DNA from 4 places in the Desulfovibrio sp. Fe33 genome. Region 4 is predicted to be linked to each of the others. Evidence: predicted binding sites of a transcription regulator. Region 4 holds the regulator's gene; each other region holds the start of a gene.

The links. Region 4 encodes sigma-54, which starts transcription at its own class of promoters, with help from an activator protein. Its sites were predicted from a motif close to CTGGCACGGNNNNTGCTT; they were not measured.
Region 1: PSN43_RS11240 (ammonium transporter) is a predicted target of sigma-54. The motif match lies at 2,956-2,973, and genes of this name have one in related genera.
Region 2: PSN43_RS02795 (PEP-CTERM sorting domain-containing protein) is a predicted target of sigma-54. The motif match lies at 5,427-5,444, and genes of this name have one in related genera.
Region 3: PSN43_RS10095 (YeiH family protein) is a predicted target of sigma-54. The motif match lies at 3,662-3,679, and genes of this name have one in related genera.

What each region holds. Positions count from the first base shown of each region.
Region 1 covers NZ_JAQKGU010000008.1:41,666-48,827, reverse strand. The annotation lists gene pheA (prephenate dehydratase) at 1-447, opposite strand, end outside; gene PSN43_RS11250 (3-dehydroquinate synthase II family protein) at 678-1,661, opposite strand; gene PSN43_RS11245 (2-amino-3,7-dideoxy-D-threo-hept-6-ulosonate synthase) at 1,672-2,469, opposite strand; gene PSN43_RS11240 (ammonium transporter) at 3,022-4,380, shown strand; gene PSN43_RS11235 (P-II family nitrogen regulator) at 4,420-4,752, shown strand; gene PSN43_RS11230 (EAL domain-containing protein) at 4,874-6,109, shown strand; gene PSN43_RS11225 (glutamate synthase-related protein) at 6,193-7,162, opposite strand, start outside.
Region 2 covers NZ_JAQKGU010000001.1:596,301-603,462, forward strand. The annotation lists gene PSN43_RS02760 (glycosyltransferase family 9 protein) at 1-35, opposite strand, end outside; gene PSN43_RS02765 (CgeB family protein) at 39-1,253, opposite strand; gene PSN43_RS02770 (sensor domain-containing diguanylate cyclase) at 1,288-2,709, opposite strand; gene dtd (D-aminoacyl-tRNA deacylase) at 2,756-3,220, opposite strand; gene PSN43_RS02780 (hypothetical protein) at 3,223-3,501, opposite strand; gene queD (6-carboxytetrahydropterin synthase QueD) at 3,501-3,881, opposite strand; gene PSN43_RS02790 (nucleotide pyrophosphohydrolase) at 3,881-4,243, opposite strand; gene PSN43_RS02795 (PEP-CTERM sorting domain-containing protein) at 4,339-5,364, opposite strand; gene dnaE (DNA polymerase III subunit alpha) at 5,756-7,162, opposite strand, start outside.
Region 3 covers NZ_JAQKGU010000006.1:175,522-182,683, forward strand. The annotation lists gene modA (molybdate ABC transporter substrate-binding protein) at 103-837, shown strand; gene modB (molybdate ABC transporter permease subunit) at 841-1,497, shown strand; gene PSN43_RS10085 (ATP-binding cassette domain-containing protein) at 1,497-2,249, shown strand; gene PSN43_RS10090 (metallophosphoesterase) at 2,312-3,409, opposite strand; gene PSN43_RS10095 (YeiH family protein) at 3,766-5,517, shown strand; gene PSN43_RS10100 (hypothetical protein) at 5,602-5,877, shown strand; gene PSN43_RS10105 (hypothetical protein) at 5,958-6,314, opposite strand; gene PSN43_RS10110 (c-type heme family protein) at 6,440-7,162, shown strand, end outside.
Region 4 covers NZ_JAQKGU010000003.1:62,240-69,401, forward strand. The annotation lists gene lptC (LPS export ABC transporter periplasmic protein LptC) at 1-418, shown strand, start outside; gene PSN43_RS05390 (LptA/OstA family protein) at 459-1,262, shown strand; gene lptB (LPS export ABC transporter ATP-binding protein) at 1,263-1,988, shown strand; gene rpoN (RNA polymerase factor sigma-54) at 2,226-3,635, shown strand; gene hpf (ribosome hibernation-promoting factor, HPF/YfiA family) at 3,672-4,211, shown strand; gene PSN43_RS05410 (PTS sugar transporter subunit IIA) at 4,214-4,663, shown strand; gene rapZ (RNase adapter RapZ) at 4,682-5,563, shown strand; gene PSN43_RS05420 (PTS sugar transporter subunit IIA) at 5,566-6,003, shown strand; gene PSN43_RS05425 (PTS sugar transporter subunit IIB) at 6,014-6,478, shown strand; gene PSN43_RS05430 (PTS sugar transporter subunit IIC) at 6,507-7,162, shown strand, end outside.

The sequences.
Region 1 (7,162 bases), on a different contig from region 4:
ATTTTCGAGCGGGATGACCCCCAACTCGGCTCCTTCTTCGGCCACGGCCCGAAATATCTCTTCAAAGTTGTTCTTGGGGGTCAGGGAGGCGGACGACCCCATATGCTCGACCGCCGCGAAATAGGAGAAGGTGCCTTCCGGGCCGAGATAAACTACCCGTTCGGGCCGCTGGAGGTGGCGCGACGAGCTCATGATCTCGCGGTAGATGGTGCGCAGGTGCTTGTCCGGCAGCGGGCCGGGCGAGGAATTGGCGATCTTGTCCATCACTTCCTGCTCGCGGAACGGCTTGTATATGGATTCGCCCTTGGCCGCCTTGTAGCGGCCGACGCTCAGGGACAGCCTGGCCCGCTGATTGAGCAGGTCCACGATCCGCTTGTCCAGCGAGTCGATGGAATCCCGCAGTTCCCCGAGGTCGGGAATATCGTTTTGGTCTTTCGTGTCAGCCATGTCTTCTCCAGGAGCGCCTTCGGGCGTTTGTGTACCGCCTTGGGCGGCGGGTGCTTTCTCCGACCCTTCCAATAGGTGTTTTCGCGCTTTCGTCGAGTCCGTGCGCCGTCGGCATCGCCATGTCTTTGCGCGGATTCGTGTCACTCATTACGATAATGCGTCATCGAACGCATTTTCTCAATCCCCGCGTTCACCGAATCGTCAGGGGAACCAGGGAAATGGGGCCTGGCCTAGCCTTCCTTGATATCTTCCTTGATGCGCATACCGAAGTGGCGTCCGGCCTCGTCGGTGCGGACCAGAATCTTGTCGCCGACCTTGAGCGTGACCACGGACACGGGCTCGCCTTTGTCCGAAACCACGCGGATGGTCTCTGCGTTTTGCAGGAACACCTGGCCGGTCTTGGTCCTGTCGCCGGTCTTCACCTCGGCGGTGATGAGCAGCATGGGCCGGACTTCGACCTTGACGCGGCCCACGGTGGCCAGGGAGGTGGTCCCGTTCGCGTTCACGATGAGCACGTCCGTGCCTGCCGCGAGTTCCTCAAGATAGGTGGTCTTGTCGCCGGGCATCTGGGCATAGGCGTGGACCGCGCCCGCATTGATCCGGAAGGGGCGTGCGGCCACATAGGGATTGGACTCGGTTTCGGCATGGACGAGGAAGGAAAAGGCGCTGGAGTTGCCGATGAGCATCCCCTGTCCCTTTTTCAGCATGGAGATGGTGTCCACGCAGACTCGGTGTCCCATGCCGGTGGGCTCGATGGCCGTGACGATGGCGGTTTGCAGTTCCATGGTTCCCTGGGAGAGTTTGAGTTCGGCGATGATCCGCTTCAGGTCGGCTCCGCCTTCGGGCAGGACCACGATGGTGTCGCAGCCGCGTTCGAGGATTCCGGCGGCGAGCAGGGCGCGGTCGAGGGATTCGCATTCCAGGGCCAGGGATTCCACCTGGGCGAGGATGTTTTCCACGGGGATGATTTCCCAACCTTTTTTGAGGACGACGTCCTTGCCTGCCTTGATCGCCTTGACCGCCGCGTCTTCGTCCGCCTTTTCAGTCAGTTCCACGACGGGCATGTCCTCGGGAGTGATGACGGTGACGCGGCCGAGCGCCCTGACCGCTTCAGCGTGGTCCTTTTCGACCATGACGGCGTCCACGCCGGATTCGAGCGCCAGGGTTACGAGGTTTTTGTCGAAGGGCACAGACTTGAGGATGATTTTTTTCATGGCTGCTTCGCTATGCGTTGAGATGGTTAAGGGCGGCCTCGACGGATTCGTCGTTGTGGACGACCATGTTCAGCGCCTCCACCAGGCGGGTGGGATTGTCGTGCTGGAAGACGTTGCGGCCCACGGACAGGCCTGCGCCTCCGGCTTCCAGGGAGTCGTGCACCATTTGGAGGAACGCCTCGGTGCTGTCGAGTTTAGGGCCGCCCGCGATGACTACCGGGACACAGCAGGCGTCGCATACGCGGGAGAAGGACTCGATGTCGCCGGTGTAGTTGACCTTGACCACGTCCGCGCCCAGTTCGGTGCCCACGCGGGCGCAGTGGGCCACGATCTCGGGGGCGTATTCGTTGTCCACCTTGGGGCCTCGTGCGTAGACCATGGCCAGGAGCGGGATGCCCCAGTTGGATGCGTCGGAGGATATTTTGCCGAAATCGTTAAGCATGGCGGCTTCGGTCTCGTCGCCGAGGTTGCAGTGGATGGACACGGCGTCCGCGCCGAGCCGGATGGCGTCCTCTACGGATGCGACCAGGGATTTTGCATTGGGGAAGGGGGAGAGGGATGTGGAGGCGGAGAGGTGGACGATGAGGCCGATGTCCTTGCCTTCGGCGCGGTGGCCGCAGCGGACGAGACCTTTGTGTTCAATGACGGCGTTGGCCCCTCCGTCGACGACCTTGCCTACCGCCTCGCGCATGTCGACCAGTCCGTCGATGGGGCCGACCGTCACGCCGTGGTCCATCGGGACGATGATGGTCCTGCCTGTGTTGCGGTTGAAGATGCGCTCCAACCTGATGGCTTTTCCGATGTGCATGTTGTTTCTCCTCTGAAGTTTGTTTCCTCAAGGAGCCGGGCTGGACCGGCGGCCGGTGAAAAAAACAAGGGCCGCCGGCTTTCGCCCGCGGCCCTTGAAGAAGTTATCTATCGGTTGTGTGATCCACCAAAAGGTTACACAGCGCCTCTTCCAAGCCCGCGAGCGTGGCTATACCAATACCAAAAGTAAAAGTTGGAAAAGTATGCGGAGGTAACGATGGAGGTTTTCATGGCTTCTAGAGCTACACCCATGGGGCCAGTCTGTCAACAAAAAGATATGTTACGATTTCAAGGAGATAGCGTTATATGTATTATAAGTTCGCGACCGGCGGTCATTTTTGTGTGGTTTGACATTTTTTTACAAATTGACAATTTTGATGCATTTTCCACCCTGCAAAAATGTACTTTATGACAAAAATGCAAAAAATGAGCTATTTTTAATCGCTGGAAAGTGGCGATTTTACATGAATAGCGACAAAAAACGTATTTGGCACGACTCTTGATAGAAGGAGGGCAGGTTAGAAACGCATTCCATTCAAAGAGGAGTATCGCAATGTTTTCGAGAAAGTCCCCGACCCATGTTTCCAAGAGGCTCGCCATCGGCGCGGCCGTATTGGCGGCAACCCTGGCCCCCACCTTCGCCTATGCCCAGGACGTGGAGCTGCTCACCCAGTCCAACGCCAACATCCTTTGGACGTTGATCGCCGCCTGCCTGGTCATGATTATGCAGGCAGGATTCGCCTGTGTCGAGGCCGGATTCACCCGGGCCAAGTCCGCAGGCAACATCATGATGAAGAACTTCCTGGACTTCGCGGCGGGGTCCATCGTCTTCTTCCTGTTCGGCTTCGCCGTCATGTTCGGCCTGGATGCGGGCGGGTTCATAGGCACCTCCGGATACGCGCTGAGCGGCGTGGCCGAGGGCGACATGATGTGGACCTACACCTTCTGGTTCTTCCAGTCCGTGTTCGCCGCCACCGCCGCCACCATCGTCTCGGGCGGCATGGCCGAGCGCACCAAGTTCGGCAGCTACATCGTCGTTTCCATCGTCATTTCCGGTTTGATCTACCCGATCTCCGGCCACTGGGCGTGGGGTTCCCTGTGGTTGGGCGATGACGGTGCGGGCTGGCTGGAAGCCCTCGGCTTCTGTGATTTCGCCGGTTCCTCCGTGGTCCACTCCGTGGGCGGCTGGGTCGCCCTGGCCGGAGCCCTGGTGCTCGGCCCGCGCATCGGCAAGTATTCCGAGGACGGAAAGGCCAAGGCCATTCCGGGTCACAACATCCCGCTGGCAGGCCTGGGCGTCTTCATCCTCTGGTTCGGCTGGTTCGGCTTCAACCCCGGCTCCACCACCACCGCCGACGACACCATCGGCCTGATCGCCATGAACACCTCCCTGGCGGCTTGCGGCGGCACCCTCGGCGCCATGTTCATCTCCTGGTTCCGCTACGGCAAGCCCGACATCTCCATGACCATGAACGGCGCATTGGCCGGTTTGGTCGGCATCACCGCACCTTGCGCCACCGTCACTCCCGGCCCCTCGATCCTCATCGGCCTGGTGGCGGGCGTGCTGGTCGTCATGTCCATCGAGTTCATCGACAAGGTCCTCAAGATCGACGATCCGGTCGGCGCGGCTTCGGTTCACGGCGTCTGCGGCGCGTGGGGCACCATCGCCTGCGGCCTGTTCAACACCGACGGCGGCCTGTTCTTCGGCGGCGGCATGGGACAGCTCGGCGTGCAGCTCATCGGCGCGGGCACCTTCTTCGTCTGGGCCTTCGGCTGCGGCTTCATCCTCATGAACATCGTCAAGGCGATCTTCGGCATCCGCGTGACCAAGGAAGAGGAGCTCAAGGGTCTGGACATCGCCGAGCACGGCTCCGAGTCCTACAACGGCTTCCAGCTCTTCAGCAACGAGTAGTCGAAGCGCAACCAGAGATCATTCAAGGAGAATAATAAAATGAAGCTCATCATTGCATACATCAGGCCCGAAAAGCTCAACGACGTGAAGCAGGCCCTGTACGCCAAGGAAATCTATTCCCTGTCCGTGACCAACATCCTCGGTTCCGGACGCCAGAAGGGGTTCACCGAAACCTACCGCGGCGTGCAGATGGAAGTGAACCTGCTTAAGAAGGTCCGTCTCGAAATCGGCGTGAACGACGATTTCGAAGCCAAGGCGATCGAAGCCATCCTGGCCTCCGGGCAGACCGGCACCGAGGGCGACGGCGTGATCTTCGTAACCGAACTGACCAAGGCCCTGCGCATCAGGACCGGTGAGGACGGGATTCTCTAGAGCGGATTGCGACAATATAGCCGGGGCGGCCCGATCGGGCCGCCCCGGCAAAAAAGCGGCAAGGCACACGGAACCAAAAGCGTTAACGGCCGACAGGCAAGATATTTCAAGGTTGACCGAAGTGCCTGACATACAAGAGATCATTGAAAATCGCTTCCTGGTCACGCATTTCCAGCCCCAGGTCTCCCTCAAGAGGAAGGCGGTCGTCGGGCTGGAGGCGCTGAGCAGGGGGTTCGACCCCCAAAGCGGAGAAATCATACCTCCTACCCTGCTGTTCGAGCAGGCCCGGGACAGGGCATCCCGGCTCGCCCTGGACCGGGCCTGCCGAACCAACGCGGCGGAATCCTTCGCCGCTCTTCACAGAAGGGACAAGGGGTTGATGCTCTCCATGAACATCGACGCCTCCTGCATTAACGAGGAGACGCGCGGCTCCTGCCATCTGCTCAACCTGGTCGCCCGCTGCGGAATCAGTCCCGCAAACGTCATCATCGAAATCATCGAGTCCCGATGCGAGGATATCGAAGCCCTCATAACTTTCGTGCGATTCTACAGGGAGCGCGGCTTCCTTATCGCGCTTGACGATGTGGGGGCGGGATTTTCCAATCTGGACCGCATCCCCATTCTCAAGCCGGACGTCATTAAGCTGGACCGCTCTTTGGTAAGCGCCGTGGACCGGCACTTCCACAAACTGGAGGTGGTCCGCAGCTTCGTTCAGATGTCCAACCGACTCGGCTGCCTGGTTCTGGCCGAGGGAGTGGAGACGGCCGAGGAGGCCATGTGCCTGCTCTCCAACGGGGTGGACGTGTTCCAGGGATTCTATTTCGCCCGGCCCGCGCCGGGGCTGGACGCGGTGCCCGGCATGTCCTCCAAGGTCGATGCGCTGGCTGAGCGGCATCGGGAGAACCGCACCCAGCAGATTGCCGACGCCAAGCGGCTCTATTCCAGCTACGACCTGATCGTGCTGACCATGTGCCAGTCGCTGGCCGAAACGCCCGCCAAGGACACGGGGCCGGCATTGGCCGGTTTCATCGAAACCTATGATGTGGTGGAATGCCTTTACGTTCTCGACATGCGCGGGAACCAGATATCGGAAACTGTCTGCGATGAGCGGCGGCTCACGACCTGCAAGCGGTTCCTTTATGAACCCGCCGAGGTGGGGGCAGACCATTCGCTCAAGGAATATTTCCTGCCCATCCAGGCGGGGCTCGAAAAGTTCACCACCCGGCCATACATCTCCCTGGCCTCCGGCAATCTGTGCATCACCATCTCACACGTCTTCTATCACAAGAGCAGCGGCAGGCATCGTATTCTTTGCGTGGACATGTCGCGCGAGGATGAGCCCGCCTGCTGCCCGTAAAGTCGGTTCGCGGAGCGGAAACGACGAAAAAGGGGAGGGCCGTTCGGTCCTCCCCTTCGTTTTTCAACGCGAGTGATTCGACGTTACATGTCGAGAATCTTCTTGGCGGTCTCGTCCATGATGTCGGTGATGAAGCCGATGCCGGTTTCCCGTTCGGTTTCGCGGTTGCCCGAGGCGATGTCCGCGCGGCTGATTTCTTCGAGGCGGAACTTGCGCGCTCCGCACATGAGCTGCTGCAGGGCTGCCGACAACTTGTCCACCAGGCTCCAGATGCCGACCGCGCCGAGGGGGATGTTCTTCATCTCGTCCGCGCCGACGTACTTTTCAACGTCCTGGTAGCAGGCGTAGATTTCCTCGGGAGTCTTGCCGTAATTGGTGACGGAGGCGGGGAGCTTGTCCCAGTTGCCGTGGACGGCGGCGCGCCGTTCGGGGAAGAGCGCGCCTTCGATGTTGGCTCCCAGGAAGCCGGGTATCATCATGGCGCGTCCCATGCAGATCATCTTGGCGTAAGGTGCGCCCAGGGCCAGCGCCTTGAAGATGTTGCTGCCCTTGGCGAAACCTCCGGCAAAGGACAGGTCCACCACGCGCTTGCCGCGAGCCGCCAGGCGGGAAGCGTACTCGTGGGCCTTGGCGTGGAGCAGGATGGAGGGCACGCCCCAGCTTTCCATCATGTTCCAGGGGCTCATGCCGGTGCCGCCGCCGGAGCCGTCCATGGTCAGCAGGTCGAGTTCGGCCTCGGAGGCGAACTTGATGGCCATGGCCAGGGCTTCCATGCCGTAGGAGCCGGTCTTCAGGGAGATGCGCTTGAAGCCGAGCTTGCGCAGATACTTGATCGAGTTCATGAACTCGTCGCGCACCTGCTCGTAGGTGGACAGGTTCGTGTAGCCGAGCCTGCTGTGCCTGGCGAAATGCTTGATCGATCCGCGGGCGTAGCCGTCCTTGACCTCGGGCTTCTCGGGGTCCGGGTCGACGAGGTAGCCGCGCTTCTTGAGGAACTGGGCGTATTCGATGCTGGAAACTTCGATCTCGCCGCCGATGTTCTTGGCTCCCTGA
Region 2 (7,162 bases), on a different contig from region 4:
TGCATCTGCAATATGAGGATGGGCTTTTTCGCCATGGCCTACCCGAAGGTTTCGCGCATGGTCTCCATGAGGGAGGTCATGCGGTGGTCGTAGGTGTGTTCGGCCAGGACCCGTTTGCGCGCAGCCGCGGCCACGGCCTTGCGGGCGGCCGGGTCGGCCAGGTACCGCTCCACCAGTCCGGGGATGTCGTCCGGAGTCGGGTAGCAGACGATTTCGGTTCCCGGCTCGAACAGATCTTCCATCTGGCGGCGCTGGTCGGTGAGCAGGAAACCGTTGCAGCAGGGAACGTCGAAGACCCGCTGGTTGACCGCACCTTTCATCTGCTGGCTGGTGCAGTTGAAGTTGATGTCGCTCAGGGGATAGAAGTCGGGCAGGTCTTCATAATAGGAAAGTTCCGGGTGGTAGCTCCAGCCGGTCTGCGTCCCGAGCAGTTCCTGCCAGCCTGTATCGCCGACGATGAGCGGATGGAAGGGCAGGATGCGCGACACGCAGTTCAGTCTGTAGAGCAGGGTGGCCTGCCAGGTGACGAACGTCTCGAACGCGAGTTCCCTGGCCGGATCGCCGAGGGCCGTGTACGCGGCGCGGACTTCGGGAAAATGTTCGGCCATGAACGGTCCCGCCAGTTGCGCCGAGGAGGCCGCGAACGCCTTGGCCACCTCCATGCCCGCCCGGAACAGGGCTTCGGAGGGATTGGCCGCCCTGGCCCGCAGCAGGGTCTTGGTCAGCATGGAGTTGCCCACGAAGGAGATGGGCGCGCGCCACGCCTCCACGGGGACGGTCCGATGCGGCGTCAGCCGGGTGGGGTCCGCGCCCAGCGGCAGGTGGAAAACATGCTCGAATCCCATGGCCCGGAGCGAACCCACAGTGTCCAGGTCCCAGGTGAACAGGGCGGTGCGGGCCTCGTGCAGGTGCTTGTAGGCTCCGAGGATGAGATGCGGGTTGTCCACGAACCAGGAGGCCAGGGGCAGGTCGTGGCGGCGCAGCAGCGCGGCGAGCACGCCTTCCCGGTCCACGCCCAGGTGGTTGACCGTGAGAACGAAGTCGGGCCTGAAGGTTTCGAAGGCCTCGGTCATGGCGGACACGAATTCGTCGAGGTCCATCTCCTTTGTCCCGAAGTCCAGAAGAAGATGGTCCACGCCCAGCCTGCGGCAGGCAGCCTCCAGCTCGCCGATGAGAAAGTACTGGCTGGTGAGCAGCAGGATGCGCGGCGTTGCGTTGCGGAATTTCGGCCAGGTTGTCGGGGATTCTTGCATAGCTCCCATCTCTATCGGCCGGGTGGGCTTTTGTCTACAGGTCCCGGGTCCGGCAGGCGGTGTCCTTGGATTTGTACATGGCCCTATCCGCCCTGTGGGTCATGGACTCCAGGGTGTCGCCCTTCTTGAATCGGGCCATGCCGTAGCAGAAGGAGACAGGAATTTCGCGATGTTCGTCGGCCAGGGCGCAGCTTACGCGTTCGGACAGGATTTTTGCCTCCTTGATCCCGCCGTCCAGGAGGATGAGGAATTCGTCGCCGCCCCAGCGGGCCAGGGTGTCCGAGGGGCGGATGATCCGCCGGGTGGTGGCGGCCACGTCCTTGAGCACGTTGTCTCCGGCCAGATGGCCGTGCCTGTCGTTGATGGACTTGAATTTGTCCAGGTCCAGGATGACCGCCGAGAAGGGCGTGCCGTAGCGGATCGCCTTGTAGGCGAACTGGTCGAAGGATTCCTCCAGGGCGCGGCGGTTGGCCGCCCCGGTCAGGGGGTCTGTCTTGGCCAGCCGTTCCAGTCTGCTTTGATAGTGATTGATGGTGAGGGTGCAGAGAACGATGATGAGGATGGACGACAGCAGACCGATGGCCACCGTGCGGATGAGGTTGTGGCGCGCCGAGGCCAGGGCCGAGGATTCGCTCTGTTCCACGATGAGAAACCACTTCAGTTCGGGAATGTACCGGGTGGACAGGAGGAAATGTTCTCCTTCCCAGTCATATTGGAAGCTGCGCGGGTCGTCGCCCGGTTTGAGGATGGATTTGGCCACGCCCCGGATGCCCGCCGTCTCGGTGATGTAGTCGCGCTCGATGCGCGAGGTGTCGCGGTGGACCTGGACGAGCCCGTCCTGGTCCACCAGGTAGACTTCGCGGCCGTATTGGCGGCGCGATTTTTCCAGCAGCCCCGTGACCTTGTCGATATTCACGCCCACCCCGGCCACGCCGAGGAGTTTGCCGGTGTCGCTCATGACCCGGAAGTTGACGAAGATGGTCAGCTTTCCGCCCTCGGCTTCGTTGGTGTCCACGTCCAGATCGAACTCCACGTTTTGGCGGAGAAAGGCGTAAAACCACACGTCGTGCGGGTCCCGGGGGCCGATCTTCTTGAGGATGCCGTCCTGGTAATAGTAGTTGTCGGTCGCGGCGGAGACGAAGAACGTGGTCAGGAAGCCGTATTTGTCCCGCAGGTCCGAAAGGTAGCGGGTCACGGCCGTTATGTCGTCCTCGTCGGATTCGATCCAGCTCTTGAGGAAGGCGTCGTTGGCCATGGACATTGCGGCCAGGATGGGCCGAAGCATGTCTGCGTGGACTTCCGAGTAGATGTTCTTGCCGGTCAGAGGGAGGGCGGAGTTGAGCAGCTCCTCCCGGATCGAGGCCCTGGTGAAGGCGTAGTTGACCAGACTGGTGGCCATAAAGGTGGCCAGCAGGATAAGGGTCAGGGCGGCGATGAGTTTGGTTTTGGCTGACATGGGATGCCTGGGCGGCGCGTGGTCGCGGAGAGTGAGGCGGCGCGGTTTAGAATTCGTCGGAATCGAGGATGATGGTTACCGGTCCCCAGTTGGTGAAGTCCAGGAGCATCTCGGCGCCGAATCGGCCCGTGGCGAAGCCGCCCGGGGCGAGCTTGCGTGCGTCTTCGGTAAACCTGTCGAACAGGGATTCCGCGACGTAGGGATGGCAGGCGTCGGAGAAGGACGGGCGGCGTCCCTTGCGGCAGTCCGCGTAGAGCGTGAATTGCGAGATGAGCATGAGGTCGCCCTTGATGTCGTTCAGGGAGAGGTCGAACTTGCCGCTTTCGTCCGGGAAGACGCGCATGTTGAACAGCTTGTCCAGTATCTTGCGCCATGCGGGGGTGTCGGGAAAATCCGCCTTGTCCGTGCCGCCGAATCCGACGAGCGCGAGCAGGCCGGTGCCTATCTCCCCGACCGTCGCGCCCTGCACGGTGACTTTGGCGTCCGAAACCCGCTGGATGACGATGCGCACGGCTAGCCTTCCCCGCCCGGGGCCGGAGCGGGTTGCTCCATGCCTCGGTCCGGGACGGTCCGTTCCACAGGGGGCAGCGGGCAACTGGACTGGCCCAGGGGCGCGCAGCCGCGATACATGGTGCCGAACACGAAGAAGCAGACAAAGGCCAGGAAGGCGATGCCGCCCAGGATTCGTTTGGGATTGGATCGGCTATCCTTGGGGATGAGCAGAAGAGTCATGAGCTTCCCGTAGGACATTCCGTTGATTTCGCCGCGTTTTTCGTCGGGTTCGCTCGCCATTATTCTTCCCAGTAGGTGGCCTTGGACGAATTCTTCTCCGAAACGGAGACCTCCACCAGGGAGACGTTCTCGGGCAGGGTGCCCTTGAGGTTCCGGTAGATGAACATGGCCAGGTTCTCGGAGGAGGGGTTGATCTCGGTGAAGCACTCAACCTCGTTGAGATGCTTGTGGTCGAGTTTTTCCAGCACGGCTTTGGTGCGCTGCTTCAACTCCTTGAAGTCCACGAGGTACTGGACCTTGGGGTCCAGGGTGTCGCCCTCGACCACCACTTCCACACCGAAGTTGTGGCCGTGCATGTTCTCGCACTTGCCGCAGTAGTTGCGCAGTTGGTGCGAGGCCGAGAATTCCTGGGTGATGGTCAATTTCCATTTGCCGGGCATTATCTGGACTCCTTGTATTCGTGCGGCCTCATGCGTCCGTCGCGGAAAGCTTCGGCCGGGTATTTCCGCTCGTTGGTCTCGCATTTTTCGTGGGCGGCCGCAACCAGGTCGATACCCATTTCGTCGGCCAGCCTGACCAAATATATCAGCACGTCGGCCATTTCCTCGGCAACGGCCTTTTTATGCCCGTCGTCCATGGCGCGGCTCTCCTCGGGGGTGAGCCACTGGAACAGTTCGTTCAGTTCCCCGACCTCGCCGGTCAGGGCCATGACAAGGTTCTTGGGCGTCTGGTGCTTCTGCCAATTGCGTTCTTCCACGAACCGGCGATGTCGTTCGTTGAGTGCGTCGAGTGAATCGTTCATGGCGCATGGTTGCCAGCGCGGCGGGGTTTGTCAACAAACAAAAAACGGCCCCGCCTGGGCGGGGCCGCGATGGTTCGTAAGCCGTGACGTTTCGTCTAGCGGCGGAAGCGCCGGAAGATGGCCAGACCGGCGAGTCCGAGGCCCATGAACAGCCAGGTGGCCGGCTCGGGCACCGGGGGAGTCTGTCCGGCGGTGCCGGGCATGATGTACGCCTGTTCGTAGCCGCTGTTGAGCGAGCTCATGTTGATGTCGATGGAGATCATGTCGTACGGGCTGTTTTCGCCGTTCCAGGCGAACAGGAAGTCGTTCAGCCCGGGAGCGATGACCGCGTATGCCGCGCGGTCGGAACCGAGGTTGTGCGCGAAGGGGCCATATTCCACGTCGGCCGAGTCGCAGGAAACCGGGCTCATCGCGGCGTCCAGGCAGACGTCGCCGCCGGAAAGGACGTAGTCCGTACCCGCCGTGGGCAGGTTGTCAGGCAGCGCCGGGACGTATCCCGCTCCGTGGGCTTCATACGCATAGGGGTCGCCGCCGTACACGCCGGTACCGTCGCCGTTGGTGCTGGTCAGTTCGAAGAAGATGGACTCGGCCGAGTCGTCGGAAGAGCTCCAAATCTCGATCTGGGCCCAAACCCAGAGGTCCTGCTGGGGGACGCCGTCAACGACGTTGTCGGACTGGTTGTTGTTGAAGAAGAAGATGGGGGCCTGCCCGCCGAGGTAGGAAACCAGGCTGGCGATGCTCGCATCCCAGGTGCCTTCACGGTCGTTTTCAATGTCCGGCTGCGGGTCGGTGACGGTGCCGGTGCCGAACGTGGGGCTCCCGCTCGCGCCGCTCGGAGTCTCGTACGCATTGTCCATGCCCGGGAAGTTCTCGTTGACGGGGTTCCCGGAAGCGCCGGTGGCGATGACAATGGTATCCTTGATCTGGCCGACGGAAGACTGGACATCGTAGTCGTCGCCGAGGAATTCCTTGAGGATGGGCAGGGAGTATGAATAGAAGTTGCCGTAGGTCATGGCGTAGCCGGAGTCCGCGGGGGGCAGATTGAGCGCTTCGGCCTTTTCTGTTTGAGTGGCGACGAATATGCCGGAGATGAAAAGAAGGGTTAAAACGAATCTCTTCATGATGTTTTCCTTTGCTAAAGAGTCTGAAGCGGAACAATTCCTGTTACGCCTTTGAGAATGATTAGCAAAAAACGGGCCACGCACAACCATTTGGGATAACGGTTAATTTAATAGGCCTGTCGTGGGCCGCGGTGTGAAAAAAGTCGACATTCAAAAAAAGTTTACACATTCTCCTCTGAGATAGCTTCTTTCTATCCGCTGCATAGGTTGAAGGGACAAAAAACGGTGCCGTTTCTTGAGAGAGTAACGTTTCCGCCGGTCGAACAAAGTCTCGCCGTTCACGCCGACCCGAAGATGGGGATGCGGGCGCGGAAAGTATATCTCCGAATATCAGGAGGTTGTTTGTCCGACGGTGTGTAAAAATTCCCGACACTCCAGATGGGGAAAAGGCCTACAGCAGCTCGGCTTCGGCCTCGGCGCGGTACGCCTTGGCGTCGCCGTTCTGCCACGCCTCCACTTCCTTCCAGAAGTCGCGGCCCGGGTAGACTTTCCAGCCGTTGCCCAACCGCAGGTTGATTACGGCCTCGCGAGTGATGATGCCGAGATTCACGCTGGTGGGACCTGGGTATCGCTGGAGAATCACCTTGAGCGCATTGAGGTGCGCGTCCACGGCGTTCTTTTCGCCGATCCAAAGGGATACGGGCTGGTCCGATCCCTGGGCCGCGTCGGCCAGGAACTGGACCTTGTCGGCCAGTATCTTGGCGGACTTGGGAGCGTCTTCCGGGCCTCCGGGCTCCTCCCGCACGTCGATCTTTCCCATGACAAGCAGGGGCCGATCGGCGTCGAGCAGCTCGCGCGCTTCGGCGTAGACGTTGGGCAGCATGGTGATTTCGCCGTAGGTGGTCAGATCCTCGGCGGTGCAGAAGGCCATGGGGTCGCCCTTTCGGGTGATGAATTGCTTGTAGTCCGGGATGATTACGGCCACGCGAACCTCGGTGCCGTTGGGGATGGTCTTGCATTCCTCCAGAGTCACGGTGCGCAGGCGCTGCATGTCGTGGCGGTAGGCCAGCAGCGGATGCCCGGACAGGAAGAAGCCGAGGACCTCCTTTTCGAGCTGGAGCTTTTCGCGGTCGTCGAACTCTTCGCACAGGGAGCAGGTGGGCGTGACGGAGCCGTCCGTCTTTTCGCCGCCGCCGAGCATGTCGAGCATGTTGAGCATACCCGACTCCTTTTCCTTGGCCTTTTTCTGGCCCAGGGCCACGGCCTTGTCGAGGTCCTCCAGCAGTGCCGCCCGGGAGCAGGAGAAACAGTCCAGCGCGCCCGCCTTGATGAGCGATTCCAGGACCCGCTTGGTAACACGGCGCAGGTTCACCCGTTCGCAGAAATCGAAAATGTTGGAGAACGGGCCGTGCGCCGTGCGTTCGGCCGCGATTTCGTTGATGGCTTCCTCGCCCACGTTCTTGATGGCAGCCATGGCGAACAGGATTTCCCCGTCCTTGACCGAGAAGCGCGCATGGCCCGCGTTGATGTCCGGCTGGCGGACGGTGATCTCCATGTCGCGGCAGGCGTTGACGTACATGATGATCTTGTCGGTGTTGTTCATTTCCGTGGACATGAGCGCGGCCATGAATTCTACCGGAAAATGGGCCTTGAGATAGGCGGTGTGGTAGGAGATGAGCGCGTAGGCGGCGGAGTGGGACTTGTTGAAGCCGTAGGCCGCGAACTTCTCCATGGTGTCGAAGATGTCGTTGGCCACGGCATCGTCGATGCCGTTTTCCCGCGAGCCTTCGAGGAAGCGGGACCGCTGTTTGGCCATCTCCTCGGCGATCTTTTTTCCCATCGCGCGGCGCAGCAGGTC
Region 3 (7,162 bases), on a different contig from region 4:
TGTTCGCGTGATCGACTTGTCCGCAATGCGGAAATGTCCGTACCAAAGAGGCGAGATCCCGTACTGTCCGAAACACTAAAAAACACTAGTTCAGGAGTCGTCATGAAACGCATTTGCTCATTGGTGCTGGCTTTGTGTCTCCTCGTTCCCTCGGGAGCCTCCGCCGCGGACCTGCTTATCGCCCAGGCGGCCAACTTCACGCCGGTAATGAAGGAGATCATTCCCGCCTTCGAGAAGGCCACCGGGCTGACCGCCCAGGCCACCTACGCCTCCACCGGCAAGTTGTACGGCCAGATCGTCAATGACGCTCCGTTCGACATCTTCCTGGCTGCCGACGAGAAACGCCCCGACAAGCTGTACGCCGACGGCCTGGCCGAGAAACCCTTCATCTACGCCATGGGACAGGTGGTCCTGTGGTCCGCCAACAAGGATTTCTGCGGCGAGGATTGGAAGGCCACGGTGCTCAACCCGGCGGTCAAGCGTGTTGCCATCGCCAACACCGAAACCGCGCCCTACGGCACATCGGCCATGAAGGCCATGCAGAAAGCTGGCGCCTGGGACGAGGTGCAGCCCAAGCTCGTCTTCGGCCAGTCCATTTCCCAGACTTTCCAATTCGCTTCCACCGGCTCGGCCGACGTGGGCTTCTGCGCCTACTCCTCTGTTTTCACCGACGAAGGACGGAAGGGTTGTTTCGTGGTGGTGGACCAGGCTCCGCCGGTCATTCAGGCCGGTTGCGTGCTGAAGTCCGCTCCGCATCCCGACGCGGCGGCCCAGTTTGTTGACTTCCTGTCCTCTCCCGAGGTGCAGGCGATGAAGCTCAAGTACGGATACAAGTAGCCCATGGATTGGACTCCGCTGATTCTTTCGGCCAAGCTGGCCTTCTGGACCATGTTGCTCATTCCCGTGGCGGCCTCCCCGTTGGCCAGTCTTCTGGCCTTCGGGAGGTTCAGGGGTAAAAGCCTGCTCGACGCCGTGATTACCCTGCCCATGGTCATGCCGCCCACGGTGCTTGGCTTCGCCCTGCTCGTGGTCATGGGGCCGCGCGGGTTCATGGGCGGCGTTTGGGAGGATCTGACAGGAAACCGGCTGGTCTTCAGTTTCGCGGGCATTCTGATGGCGTCGCTCGTCTTTAATCTGCCGTTCGCCGTCCAGCCGTTGCGCGCATCGCTGGAAAAGCTCGATCCGAGGCTGCTCGAAAGCGCGGCCGTGCTCGGGCTGTCGCCGTTGTCCGCCTTTTTCCGCATTGTGCTGCCGAACTGCCTGGGCGGCCTTGCCGCCGCTTCCATCCTGGTGTTTGCGCACAGCCTGGGCGAGTTCGGGGTCATTCTCATGGTGGGCGGCAGCATTCCCGGGCAGACCCAGGTAGCCTCGGTGGCGATCTTCGAGGCCGTCGAGGCGTTGCGCTTCGATGACGCCTTCCGCATGTCGGCGGCCCTGATTCCCGTCTGCTTCGTGGTGCTTCTGATAATAAACAAGATCAATGCGAGGCGTTCCTGATGCTCGATGTCGCAATGACCAAACGGCTGAAACATTTTGATCTCGATCTGGCTTTTTCCTGCGCCCCGGGCGAGTTGACCGCGGTTATAGGCCCGTCGGGCGCGGGCAAGACAACGCTGGTCCGTCTTCTGGCCGGACTGGAGAAGCCCGATTCGGGAAAGATTGCCTTCGGAGAAGAGGTCTGGGCCGATGCGGCAAAGCGGGTTTTTGTGCCCGCCCGGAAGCGCGGCCTGAGTCTGGTCTTTCAGGATTACACTCTGTTTCCGCATCTGACCATTCGCAAGAACGTCGCCTTTGCCGCGTCCGATGAAGACAGGGTGGACGAACTCATGTCCATGTTCGGCATCAGGCATCTGGCATCATGTCGGCCGTCGGCCATTTCCGGCGGCGAGCGTCAGCGGGCGGCCTTTTGCCAGGCCCTCGCCCGGGACCCTGTGCTGCTTCTGCTGGATGAGCCGTTTTCAGCCCTGGATGTGGCCAACCGGCGGAATCTGCGCAGTTGTCTCAAGGAGCTCAAAAGCGAGTTGAACATACCCATCCTGCATGTGACCCATGACCTGGACGAGGCCCTCTTCCTGGGCGACACCGTCATGGCTGTGGAAAACGGGAAGATCGCTCCCGATTGGCTCAAGGAGCAGCAGGCCATCCAGCGGCATCTGGCCGTGTCCGGTTTGTCCAGGGCCGGAGTCGGGTCCTCGGTTTGCGCAGATGAGCCGTCGCCGGAGAAACACGCGCTTCTCGGCTGCGGGTAGGTTGCGGGGCTGATGATCGCGCCGAAGGACGCGCGGTCCCGGCCTGGACGGGCGGGACGCGCTCAGTCGGCGCGCAGGGTGATTTTGAGCAGTTCTCCCGGATTCCAAAGACGCATACGCGCACCCCATACGCCCGCTCCCCGGGTGACGATGAACGTCATGGGGCCGATTTCAAACCTTCCCTCCACCAGCGGAAAACTCAGTCTCACAACATAGTTGAAGGGCCATATCTGGCCGCCGTGGGTATGTCCGGCAAGCATCAGTCCGGTCCCGAGGGACGCGGCCTCCTCGTAGCGCAGCGGCGTGTGGGAGAGCAGGATTGTGGCCCCGGCCGGGCGGTCGGCCAGGGCTTCGGCCACCGGGTCGTTGGTCGCTTGGCTGCCCTGGTGGGTGCTCAGGTCTTCGACTCCGGCCACCACCAGTCCGGGCGCGGGTGAATCCCATCTGTTCACCAGAACCGTGAACCCGGCGTCGTGAAACAGCCGCAGGGCCTTTTCCGGAAAACCGTGATTCTCGTGGTTGCCCGGCACGGCATAGACGCCGAGCGGAGCGCGCAGGGTGCTCAGGGCGGGCAGGAGCGCGTTCAACTGCCGGGAATGTCCCTCAACGATGTCGCCGAGGAGCAGGATTATGTCCGGCTTGAGGGTCATGATCTGGTCCGCGCGCGTCTTGAGCCAATCCGGACCGAGCTGGGTGCCTGCGTGGAGGTCAGAAACGGCGGCGACGGTGATTCCGTCCAACTCGTCCGGCAGGCCCGGCAGGGCGACCTCATATTCAGTGATGATGGGCGCGCGCATTCCCTGGACCAGGGCCGCGCCCGACAGGACCAGGGCCAGGGCGAAGGCCGCACGGCGAAGTCTGGGGGCGGCTGCGGGCAGGAACCGGCCGAAGAAGGTGGCGGCGTCCACAACGGCCAGCAGGGCGGCGGCCAGGAAAAGGGTGATGAGCAGGCTGAGCCCGACGCTTTCGAGAATGATGGACCATTGGCCGAAGTTGGCTCTGCCCACGTATCGGGCGACCATGATGAACAGCCAGGCGCACAGGCCGAGGACCATGCGGGTTCTGCATGTCAGGGAGCCCAGGAAGGGCAGTCCGTCCATGCGCCGGAAGACATAGGCGGTCATGATCGCTGCCGCGCCCAGAAGATACGTGCTGAACATCGCGTTTCTCTAGCAGGTCCGATTCTGAAAGGCCAGGCAGCCCGCGCCTGGAGATTGCCGTCTGTTCAGTGGATTACCGCCCCCCGCCCCGTCCCCCGATCGCGTCTTTGGCGCTTGTTTTGGTTTGCGGAAGGGCAATGCAAAGTCGAAGTGACAATGACGCTTGCGAAACTGCAAAGTCGTGTTTGCATATTCTGTCGTGACGTTTTGTAGTAATATTGTTATTTCAGTATGTTGCTGCGTATTGAGAAAGTGGCCCGGCATTTGCTCATTGGAGAAAGCGAATTGGTTCCATCGGATCGTCCGGGGGGACGGTTCGACTGAAGAGTAACTGCTTTATTGAGGAGTTTTAGTAAATGGCTGATAACGCTGTCCAACAGAACGCCGAGGTGGTCGTCGACAAGGCGACCAGCTCCTGGTCCGACCTCTGGAAAAAAGAGGATTACTGGGCCATTTGGTTGGGATTTCTGATCCTGATCGTGGGGTCCATCATTTATTTCAACAACAAGCCTGCGGAGATGAACGAGAAGTTCATCCAGGCCAATGCGATCATGGAGCAGGAAGCAGCCCGCGCCCCGTTCAAGACCGTGGCCTGGTACGAAGCTCAGACCGCCAAGGAAAAGATCAAGGCCAAGAATCAGCCCATCGGCAAGACCATCGCCGCGTTGATGGCTCAGCCCAAGAGCTGGTCCACCAACCCCCTGAACTCCTTCTATCAGACTCAGGAGCAGGCCGACATCAAGAACGCCAAGGCCATGCCCAAGTATGAGGCCGCCAAGGCGGCCGCCGCCGCGGCCAAGACCGAGGCTCTGGCCGCGCAGGTTGCGGCCGAGAAGGCCGGCTTCAAGAGCGCCGAGCTGAACACCCAGGCTTCGTCCTCCATCGAGACTTGGCTGAAATCCCGCTCCAAGGAGGCGTCCGCCAAGAAGAAGATCGGCAACAAGCCGTTCAACCTGCTTCCCGGTTTGCTCCTGATGCTGGTCGGCTTCGGTATCATTTTCGCCATCGGCATCAAGTTTATTGACGGCGATTGGGTCAAGTTCCTCAAGGGCTTTGGACTGGTGTTTGCCGTAGCCGTGCTCTCATACGTGATGGCCGGGCAGGCTACCATGAAGCAGTACGGCATCGGTTACGCCGCCTGGGCCATCGCCATCGGTTTGCTCATCTCCAACACCATCGGCACGCCGGAGTGGGCCAAGAAGGCTCTCCAGGTTGAGTTCTTCATCAAGACCGGCCTGGTGCTGCTGGGCGCCGAGGTGCTGTTCAACAAGGTCATCGCCATCGGTATCCCGGGCATCTTTGTCGCCTGGGTCGTTACCCCGGTCGTCCTGATTACCACGTTCATCTTCGGCCAGAAGGTCGTCAAGATGCCGTCCAAGACCCTGAACATGGTCATCTCCGCCGACATGTCCGTCTGCGGCACCTCCGCAGCCATTGCGGCCGCCGCAGCCTGTAAGGCCAAGAAAGAGGAGCTGACCCTGTCCATCGGTCTGTCCCTGGTCTTCACCTCCATTATGATGGTGCTCATGCCCGCCGTCATCAAGGCCACCGGTATGCCCTACATTCTGGGCGGCGCCTGGATGGGCGGCACCATCGACGCCACCGGCGCCGTGGCCGCGGCCGGTGCGTTCCTGTCTGAAAAGGCTCTGTACGTCGCCGCAACCATCAAGATGATCCAGAACGTCATGATCGGCGTTACCGCCTTCGGTATCGCCATCTACTGGTGCACCCGCGTTGATTGCGTGCAGGGCCAGAAAGTTCACGCCATTGAAATCTGGCACCGCTTCCCGAAGTTCGTGCTGGGCTTCCTGACCGCTTCCGTGATCTTCTCCATCGTCTACGCCGCCATCGGCTCGGACGCCGGATTCACCATGGTCGACCAGGGCGTGCTGCGCGGCTTCTCCCGCATCTTCCGCGGCTGGTTCTTCTGCCTGTCCTTTGCCGCCATCGGCCTGGCCACCAACTTCCGTGAGCTGAAGCACTACTTCAAGGGCGGCAAGCCGCTGATCCTGTACGTGTGCGGCCAGTCCTTCAACCTGGCCCTGACCCTGCTCATGGCCTACCTGATGTTCTACGTGGTGTTCCCGGACATCACCGCCAAGATCTAACGCAGGCCCCAGGGAAGGGATACCCTCGCTAAAGCGGAGGGGGGCGTTCGCGCCCCCCTCCATAGTCATTAAAAGGAGAGAACAATGGAAAACCGAAGCTTGCCGCAACGCCTGGCGGCGTTCGCCCTGTCTTGCGCGGCCGTGTGGGTCTTCACGTTTCTGATCGGACCGGAAGTTGTGGAATCGTCGGAAGCGTTTCAGAAGTTGGGCGATTTCATCGTTGAAGAAAACATCGAGACCGGCATGTTCTATTACACCGACGTTGAGATTGTGGGCCACGCCGATCACAACGCCCGTTCCACCATGGAGTACATGCCCCATGGACCGGGTCCCATGCCCGTGACGTCTTCCAGCCGGTAGGCGGGACGCCCGCCTTCGGGATGCGCAGCAGGACTCCGCGACGCGCCCGCAGGAATTCTCGGGGGTGCGGGCGAGCCCCGCTACGGGTCGTTTCCGGCGTCGAAGAGGGTCTCTATGAGCCTGTTCGCCTGTTTGAGATAGAGAAAGACCCTGGTGACGGCCCCCAGAAAGTAGCCGACCTGTTCCAGTTCGCTTTCGCCGAGGCCCCAGACACGAAAATAGAACCGGAAGGCCAGGAACATGGTCAGCCAGCAGAGTATGGCAATGGGAATGGCGGCGTTAAGGCGGCTGAAAAGGGTCGCACCGGATATTTTCTTTTGAAAAAACAGGACAAACGACGCAGCGGTACGCAGGACTCCCGTCCAGCCTCTGCTGAACATGTCCGCTGTCGCGACGCCGAAGAAAGCGGCCGCGATCGACAGGATCAGGTGGTTCATGCCGCCGGCTCTCCTGTTAATTGTGCTTTTCACCGCTTATCATTGCCTATACAGTCCCGAAAGAAGTTGCGTCAAGGAATCCCCGAGCGGGGCGGGCGCGGCTCGGATTTCGTTAGGTGACACTCATGCAGCTTCCCAGACCATACTCCCTGCAAAGCAAATTCCTCATCGGCCTGATTATGACCTCGGTCGTCATCGGCGGGCTGATGTTCGTCGGTTTTTCCTATCATCTTAGGCAGGTGCTTGAGAACGAGGTCCACGACAAGGCCACCATGGTCCTGTCCCAGGTGGATTCGGTCCAGGATTACGTGCGCAACACGCTCAGGACGCGCATGTACGAGGTGCTGCCGGACAGCTTCGTCATCGAGGCCATGTCCTCGTCGTATATCACGCGGCGCATCATGGCGGGCATGGACGGCAGCCCGACGAGCCATCTGTACCGGCGCGTGGCGATCAACGCCCGAAATCCCAAGTTCGAGGCCAATCCGCTTGAAGTGCGGCTTGTGGAGACCTTCCGCAAGGACCCGGACCTGAAGCTGTGGGAGGGCTATGAGCTCATAGGCGGCGTCAAGCATTTCGTCATGGCCCGGCCGGTCGTCTACTGGAAGAGCTGTCTTCATTGCCACGGCGACAAGGCGGACGCGCCGGTCGAGCTTGTCAGGCTCTATGGCGACCGAGGGTTCGGCCACAAGCCGAATTCCATAGGCGGGGTGGATTTCGTCGGACTCCCCGTGACTGCGTCCGTCGCGCGGATTCAGGACACCATCATGACCTATTTGATGGTCTTCGGGCTGGCCGCTTTGTTGTATTTCGCCGCCACCAACTACATTTTCAAACGCATCGTCGCG
Region 4 (7,162 bases):
GGGGAGTCTGGACTGGAAACTCCTGGCCAAGAGCGCGAAATATAATCAGGAGCTCGGTGTCATTGCCGTGGAATTCCCCCAGCTCACCGCCTTTTTCGGCGATGACCGCCAGGAGGTCTATGTCCAGTCCGAGCGCGGCGAGGTGGACCAGGGAAATGACAACCTCACGTTGTACGACAGGGTTCGCGGTCGATTCGGAGATCTGGCCCTGGACGCGCAGCAGCTTGATTATGTGGGGGCGATAGGTAAGGTGTACCTCAAGGGCGGCGTTTCGTTGCGTCGTCCCGACATGACCGTCCAGGCGAAGGCCCTGGAGATCGATCTTGTCACGAGACAACTGGTGGCCGCGGGCGGCGTGGAAGCGTTGCTGGCCCCCGAAGGGCTGGATGGAAGCCCTTTGCAAGACGACAAGGAATAAGACGTTGCTGAATACGGTTCGCCAAACGGTTCTTTTGCTGATGCTGGTTTTGCTCCTGGTTCCGGCAGGAGCCATGGCCCAGGATTGGGGTAATGTGTCCGAAGCCACTGTCAACCTCAATGTCCGCAAGGAGCCTGCGCCGGGTTCCGCTCATGTGGTCACCCTGACCAAGGGGGAGCGGGTGAGGACCGACTTTCCGCAAAATGGATGGGTGGCCGTATTCAAGCTTGAAGAACAGGAGCGGGACCTGTCCAAAGCCATCGGGTATGCCAACGCAAAATATTTCAAGACAGTCCAGGTGAAGAAGGCTGAGCCGACGCCCGCTGCCGCTCCGAAACTCGACTCCGGCGAAGGCGAGGTCAAGGCGCCTGTTGCCGTGACTCCGCCGCCCGCGCCGGTGCAGGTGGGCATTGATCCAAGCCGTGTGCCGGTAAAGATCACGTCCGATCGCATGACCTACGACGAGGCGGGCAAGATAATTTCCTTTGTGGGCAATGTGGTCGCCATTCACGGCGAGCTTACCCTTTGGGCCGACAAGCTTTCGGCCTACCTTCTGGCGAGCGGGCAGAGAAAATTCTCGGCCGACAGCATTGAGCGTATTGTCGCCGAGGGTAATGTCCGGGCGAAGAAGGGGAATACCGAGGGGACCTGCGGAAGGCTGACGTATATGGTCGGTCCGCAGCTTCTCAAGATGGAGCAGAATCCCAAATTGCAGGACGGTCCCAATTCCCTGACGGGCGAAGTCATCAATTTCCATATCAAGGACGACCGGTCCGAGGTCATCGGTGGCGAGCAGCGCGTCAAGGCCATCTTCATGACTCCCGGCAACGTGAAGGTGCAATAGATGGGCGAAGGTCTTCGCGCAACCAACCTGTCCAAGCGGTACGGCCAGAAAGAGGTCGTGCACGGCATCAACATTGAGCTTCACCCCCGGGAAGTCGTCGGTCTGCTCGGGCCAAACGGCGCGGGAAAAACCACGACGTTCTACATGCTTGTAGGCATCGTGCGGCCCAACACCGGAGTTGTGACCCTTGACGGGAAGGAGCTTACGGACAAGCCTCTGCACGAACGCGCGAGGCTCGGGGTGAGCTACCTCCCGCAGGAAAGCTCGATCTTCAAGAAACTGACCGTGCGCCAGAATTTGGAGATCATCCTCGAACAGACTTCCATGACTTCCAAGGAGCAGCGGGCCAGGGCGGACGAGCTGCTTGAGATGTTCACCATCACCAAGCTGGCGGATCAGGCGGCCATGTTCCTGTCCGGCGGCGAGCGCCGCAGGCTGGAAATAGCCCGGGCGCTGATCCTCGACCCACAGTTCATTCTTCTCGATGAGCCGTTCGCAGGTATCGACCCCATTGCCGTTATCGACATTCAGGAGATTATCTCCGTGCTCAAGTCCATGGAGATCGGCATCCTCATTTCCGACCACAACGTTCGGGAAACATTGAATATCTGCGACCGGGCCTACCTCGTTTACGAGGGTACGGTCATCCTGGAAGGTGCTCCGACCGATATCGTGAAGTCCAGCCGAGCCCGCCAGATTTACCTGGGCGAAGACTTCCGGCTCTAATCCAAAGACCGAATCTTTTTTTAGCTTTCTCGATTTACACCGTACCCAAAGGTTGGTACACTTTTTTCATGCCATATAGTGCCCGATGGATTGGCAGTAGAAACAGGATGTTATCACCATGGTGTTGCATCCTTTAATTCGTTGTGGCATAGTTCAATCGAAAGAAATGGCAGGCTGTGTAAAAAAATTTTCTTTATCCGTCAGCCGATAAACACAACCCTAAGTGAGTGACGAATCATGGGATTGGAACTTCGACAACAGCTCAAGCTCTCGCAGCAACTGGTCATGACGCCTCAGTTGCAGCAGGCCATCAAGCTGCTGCAGCTCTCCCGTCTTGAACTGTTGGAGACGGTGCAGCAGGAATTGTTGGAGAATCCTTTCCTGGATGAAACGGAAACGGAAACCGAGGTGCCCGACAAGACCGAGGTCCTGACCGAGTCCCAGGCGGAAGAGGAGTTGGTTCGGAACGCGGATTGGGAGAACTATCTCGGCGAATTTTCCTCCACTTCCAAGCAGGCGTTGTCACGCGACCTGGAAATGCCGGAAGAGGGTGTTTCCTTCGAGGCGCGGCTCGCTTCCAAGCCTTCCCTGGAAGGCCATCTCAATTGGCAGATGCGTCTTTCCAGCTTCACGGAAAGCGAGTTGGCGATTGGTGACGTCATTCTGGGCAATCTCGATTCCAACGGCTACCTTCAGGCTTCCATGGAAGAGATAGCCGCCATGGTTCAGGCTTCCGAAGAGGAAATCGAGAGCGTTCTCACCCGCATCCAGCATCTCGACCCGGTGGGAGTGGGGGCGCGCACTCCTCAGGAGTGTCTTCTGGTCCAGATGGAAGTCCTGGGCTATGACGATCCGATTCTTGTCTCCCTGGTGCAGGACCACTTGGAAGACCTGGAAAAGAACCGCTATAAGCCTCTCGCCCGCAAGTTCAAGATTTCCATGGAGGAGCTCAAGGATTATTTGGATTTGCTCCAGACCCTTGACCCCATGCCGGGCGCCAGCTTTTCCAGCACCGAGCCGCATTACGTAAGCCCTGATGTCTTCGTCTACAAATACGGTGACGACTTCGTCATCATCCTCAACGAGGATGGTATGCCCCGTTTGCAGATGAACACCTTCTACATGGATTCCATGAAGGGCGCTGCCGACAAGGAAAAGGAATATTTCCAGGAAAAGATGCGTTCCGCCGCATGGTTGATGAAAAGTCTGTACCAGCGGCAGCGAACCCTGTATAAAGTAGTCGAAAGCATTGTCGGATTCCAAAGAGCCTTTTTCGAGGAAGGCGTGACAAAGCTCAAACCCCTGATCCTCAAGGAGGTGGCAGAAGATATAGAGATGCACGAGTCCACCGTGAGCCGGATCACTACCAGCAAGTATGTTTCGACTCCTCACGGCATTTTCGAGTTGAAGTTCTTCTTCAATTCGGCCCTGGACCTCAATGACGGTTCCCAGGTGGGTTCGGAGAGCGTCAAGGCGCTCATCAAGCAAATGATCTCAGAAGAAGACACGAAGAAACCGCTCAGCGACGAGAGAATCGGCGAAATCCTCCAGGAAAAGCTGGAAGTGAACATCGCCCGGCGCACGGTCGCCAAATACCGCTCGGCCATGGGCATTCCTTCGTCTTCGAAACGCAAGCAGTATTTCTAGATTCTGCTTGCCGCAAACACAACCAGGAGGCAGCGTATGAACATCAGCTTCACTTTCAAGAATTTCGAGCCTTCCGATCACCTCAAGGGGTACGCGGAAAAGCGTTTTGAAAAGGTAGCAAAGTACGTTTCCGATGCGGAGGCAGATCTCCAGGTCAACCTGCTGGTCGATAAGTTCCGCCATAAGGCGGATGTGATCCTGAATTCGGATCGCATTCATATCTCGGCCTACGAAGACTCTGAAGACATGTACTCCACCATTGATATGGTCCTGGACAAGCTGGAAGCCCAGCTCCGCAAGATGCGGGAAAAGATGAAGAACCGCCCCAGACAGGCGCGTCCGAATAAAATGGTGCAGATGAACTACCTGTCCTTCGAGGACGGCAGCGGTTCCGCTCCCACCATCGTCGGCACCGATGCATACGAGCCCAAGCCCATGTCCGTGGACGAGGCCGCCATGCAGCTGGATGCCCTTGATAACGAGTTCCTGGTGTTTCGCAATTCGGAAACCGAAGGCGTTAACGTCATATACAAGAGAAAGAACGGCGATTACGGACTGATCGACCCCGGTAACTAAGCATGAAACTCAGTGACTACCTGGCGAAGGAGTTGATCCTTCCCGAATTGCAGTCCGAAGACAAATCGGACGTGTTGCATGAACTAGTCGCCCCCTTGGGCGAGCAATATCCAGAGATGGACACGGACCAGGCGGTCCGTGTCCTTCTCGATCGAGAAAGACTCGGCTCCACAGGCATCGGGGATGGCATCGCCATCCCGCACGGCAAGCTCGAGGACCTGGAGAAGGTTATCGTGGTCGTGGGGCGCAGCCGGAAGGGCGTGGAGTTCGAGGCGCTCGATCACAGTCCTTGCCATATCTTCTTCCTGGTGCTCGCGCCGGAACAGGTGGCGGGTATGCATCTGCGCGTCCTGGCCCAGATATCCCGCCTTCTCAAGGACGAGGAATTTCGCAAGGAGTTTCTTGCGGCCGAAGATCTCGAGGCCCTCTGGTCTCTCCTCAAAAGCGTCTAAATCGAAGGGTGGGCTCCTTTGACGTCGAACAATTCATTCCCCGTGGTCATCGTTACCGGACTTTCCGGTTCCGGCAAGAGTACCGCACTTCGGGTTTTTGAGGACCTCGGGTTCTTTTGTATCGACGGACTGCCGTCCGAGATGTCGCCCAAACTCGCCGATCTCATTCTCAAATTCGACACCAAATACCGTGGCCTGGCGCTCGGCATGGACCTTCGCCAGTTCGAGTTCGTTGACGGATGGGGACAGGCGTTGGAAGGGTTCCGGGAACTCGGCATCACGCCGCAAGTCCTTTTCCTTGAGGCTAAGATGGCCGAGTTGGTTCGCCGTTACGCCACGACTCGCCGTCCGCATCCGCTCGAGTGCCGTAATCTCGGGCTGGAACAGGCCCTTGAAAAGGAAAAGCAGCTCCTTGAGCCGGTGCGTTCCCAAGCCGCCCTGGTCTTGGACACCACGGACTATTCCATCCACGATCTGCGCAGGGTCATTCAAACCAAATGGTCGGCCCTGGAAGACGTGCGTATGGGGATGCGGGTGCACATCATCACCTTCGGCTTCAAGTATGGCGTGCCGTCCGAGGCTGATTTGGTCTTTGACCTCCGTTTTCTGCCTAATCCCTATTTCGACAAGTCGCTGCGCCCATTGTCCGGCATGGACAAGGCCGTGTCCGACTATGTCCTCGATAATCCCGCCGGGAGCGGGTTTATCAAGCGGTTTCATGAATTTCTGCTTTATATCCTTCCGCTTTACGCAGACGAAGGACGCTACAGGATAACTCTGGCGCTGGGTTGCACCGGAGGCCGACACAGGTCGGTATCCGTTGCCGAGTCGGTACTGGCGACACTCAAGGAAAAAGGGTATACAGTATCGATTGAACATCGACATATGGAACTCGGTTAGACATGGTTGCAAAGACTGAAAAAAAGGAAGGCGTGATCGGCGTGGTGCTGGTTACGCACGGAACTTTCGGCGAAACCCTGCTTCAGGCGGCGGAGATGGTCCTGGGTCCCCAGGTGAACTGCCTGGCCGTGGGGATCGACGTGCAGAAGGGTGTGGACGAGGCATTGGAGGGCGTAAGAAAGGCCATCCAGTCTCTTGAACAGGGGAAGGGCGTCCTGGCCCTCACCGACTTGTTCGGCGGTTCTCCCACGACCATGTCCCTGTCGCTTATGAAATCGGAAAATGTCGAGGTTATCACCGGCGTCAATCTGCCCATGCTCGTGGCGGCCCTGCAAGGGAGATCCATGCAGTTGCATGAACTGGCCGAACGGGCCATGGTCGCAGGTCAGCAGGGAATCAAGGTCGCCGGGGCGATGCTGCGTAAAAAAGCAAAGAAGTAGGAATAAAGCCGTGACTCTCGTTCGTATCGACAACCGCTTGATTCACGGCCAGATCATCGAGACGTGGCTGCCGTACACCGGAGCCAGGACCGTCATCGTAGCCAACGATGAACTGGCCCACGACATTTTGCAGCAAGAGATCATGTCTCTGGCCATTCCCCAGGCGGTGAAGAGCTCCTTCATCACCGTGGACGAAGTGCCTGAAGCCGTTACCAAGCTGAGTTCCAATCCCGGCGAATACGCCGCAATCATACTTTTTTCCAACTGTTCCGACGCGCGCCGGGCCTTCGATTCCGGCTTCGGCTTTCATGTGCTCAACATCGGGAATGTCCATTACAGCCCGGGCAAAAGGCAGATTTCCCCAAGTGTGGCCTTGTCCGATGAAGACGAGACCTGTTTGAGGCACCTCAACCGGAAGGGCGTTGAACTGGATTTTCGATGTGTTCCCAATGATCCCATACAGGTGAGGTTCTAGCCGCCATGATTTTGCACCACTCCTTCGCCTGGTTCGCTCTGGTCGCTTTTTTTTTGCCCTCTTCTCCCTCTTTCGATCAGCGCTAAGCATCGGGCTTCTTGAACGCCCTCTGGTGGTGGGTTTCTTCTGGGGCGCCGCTACGGGAGAATTTACCACCAGCCTTTATATCGCCATTTTCTTTGAACTGTTCTGGCTCGACCTGATTCCCGCAGGCACCTACATCCCCCCGCAACTCACTGCCGCGACGTTTTCCGCCCTGACTCTGACCACCTACTTCGGCCTGGAGCAACCGTCCCGAATAATGCCGGTGCTTTTTGCCAGTATGCCTTTGGCCTGGATTGGCACCAAGGTGGAAGGATGGTTGCGCGAAAGAGAGCAGGGCAGCTACAACTCGCTGTTGAATTGGGTTCGCAATCCCGGCACCGTCCATCTTCCAGGCGTACTCATTTTGCGTTCCATGACAAGAAGCCTGTTCATGAGCTGGATTTCTTTTCTGGCGGCGGTTCTCGTTCTCAAGCAGGGGTTTGAGATCATCTTCACATTGTATCCGGCGATTTTTTCCCGGCTCGGTGTTACCTGGGCCTACCTTTGGGTGGCCGCGTCCCTCGGGGGACTAATGGCACTGCGGCTGAAACGGGCATATGTCGTTCTTGCGACGGGTATAATTCTTTTCTCGCTTTTCTT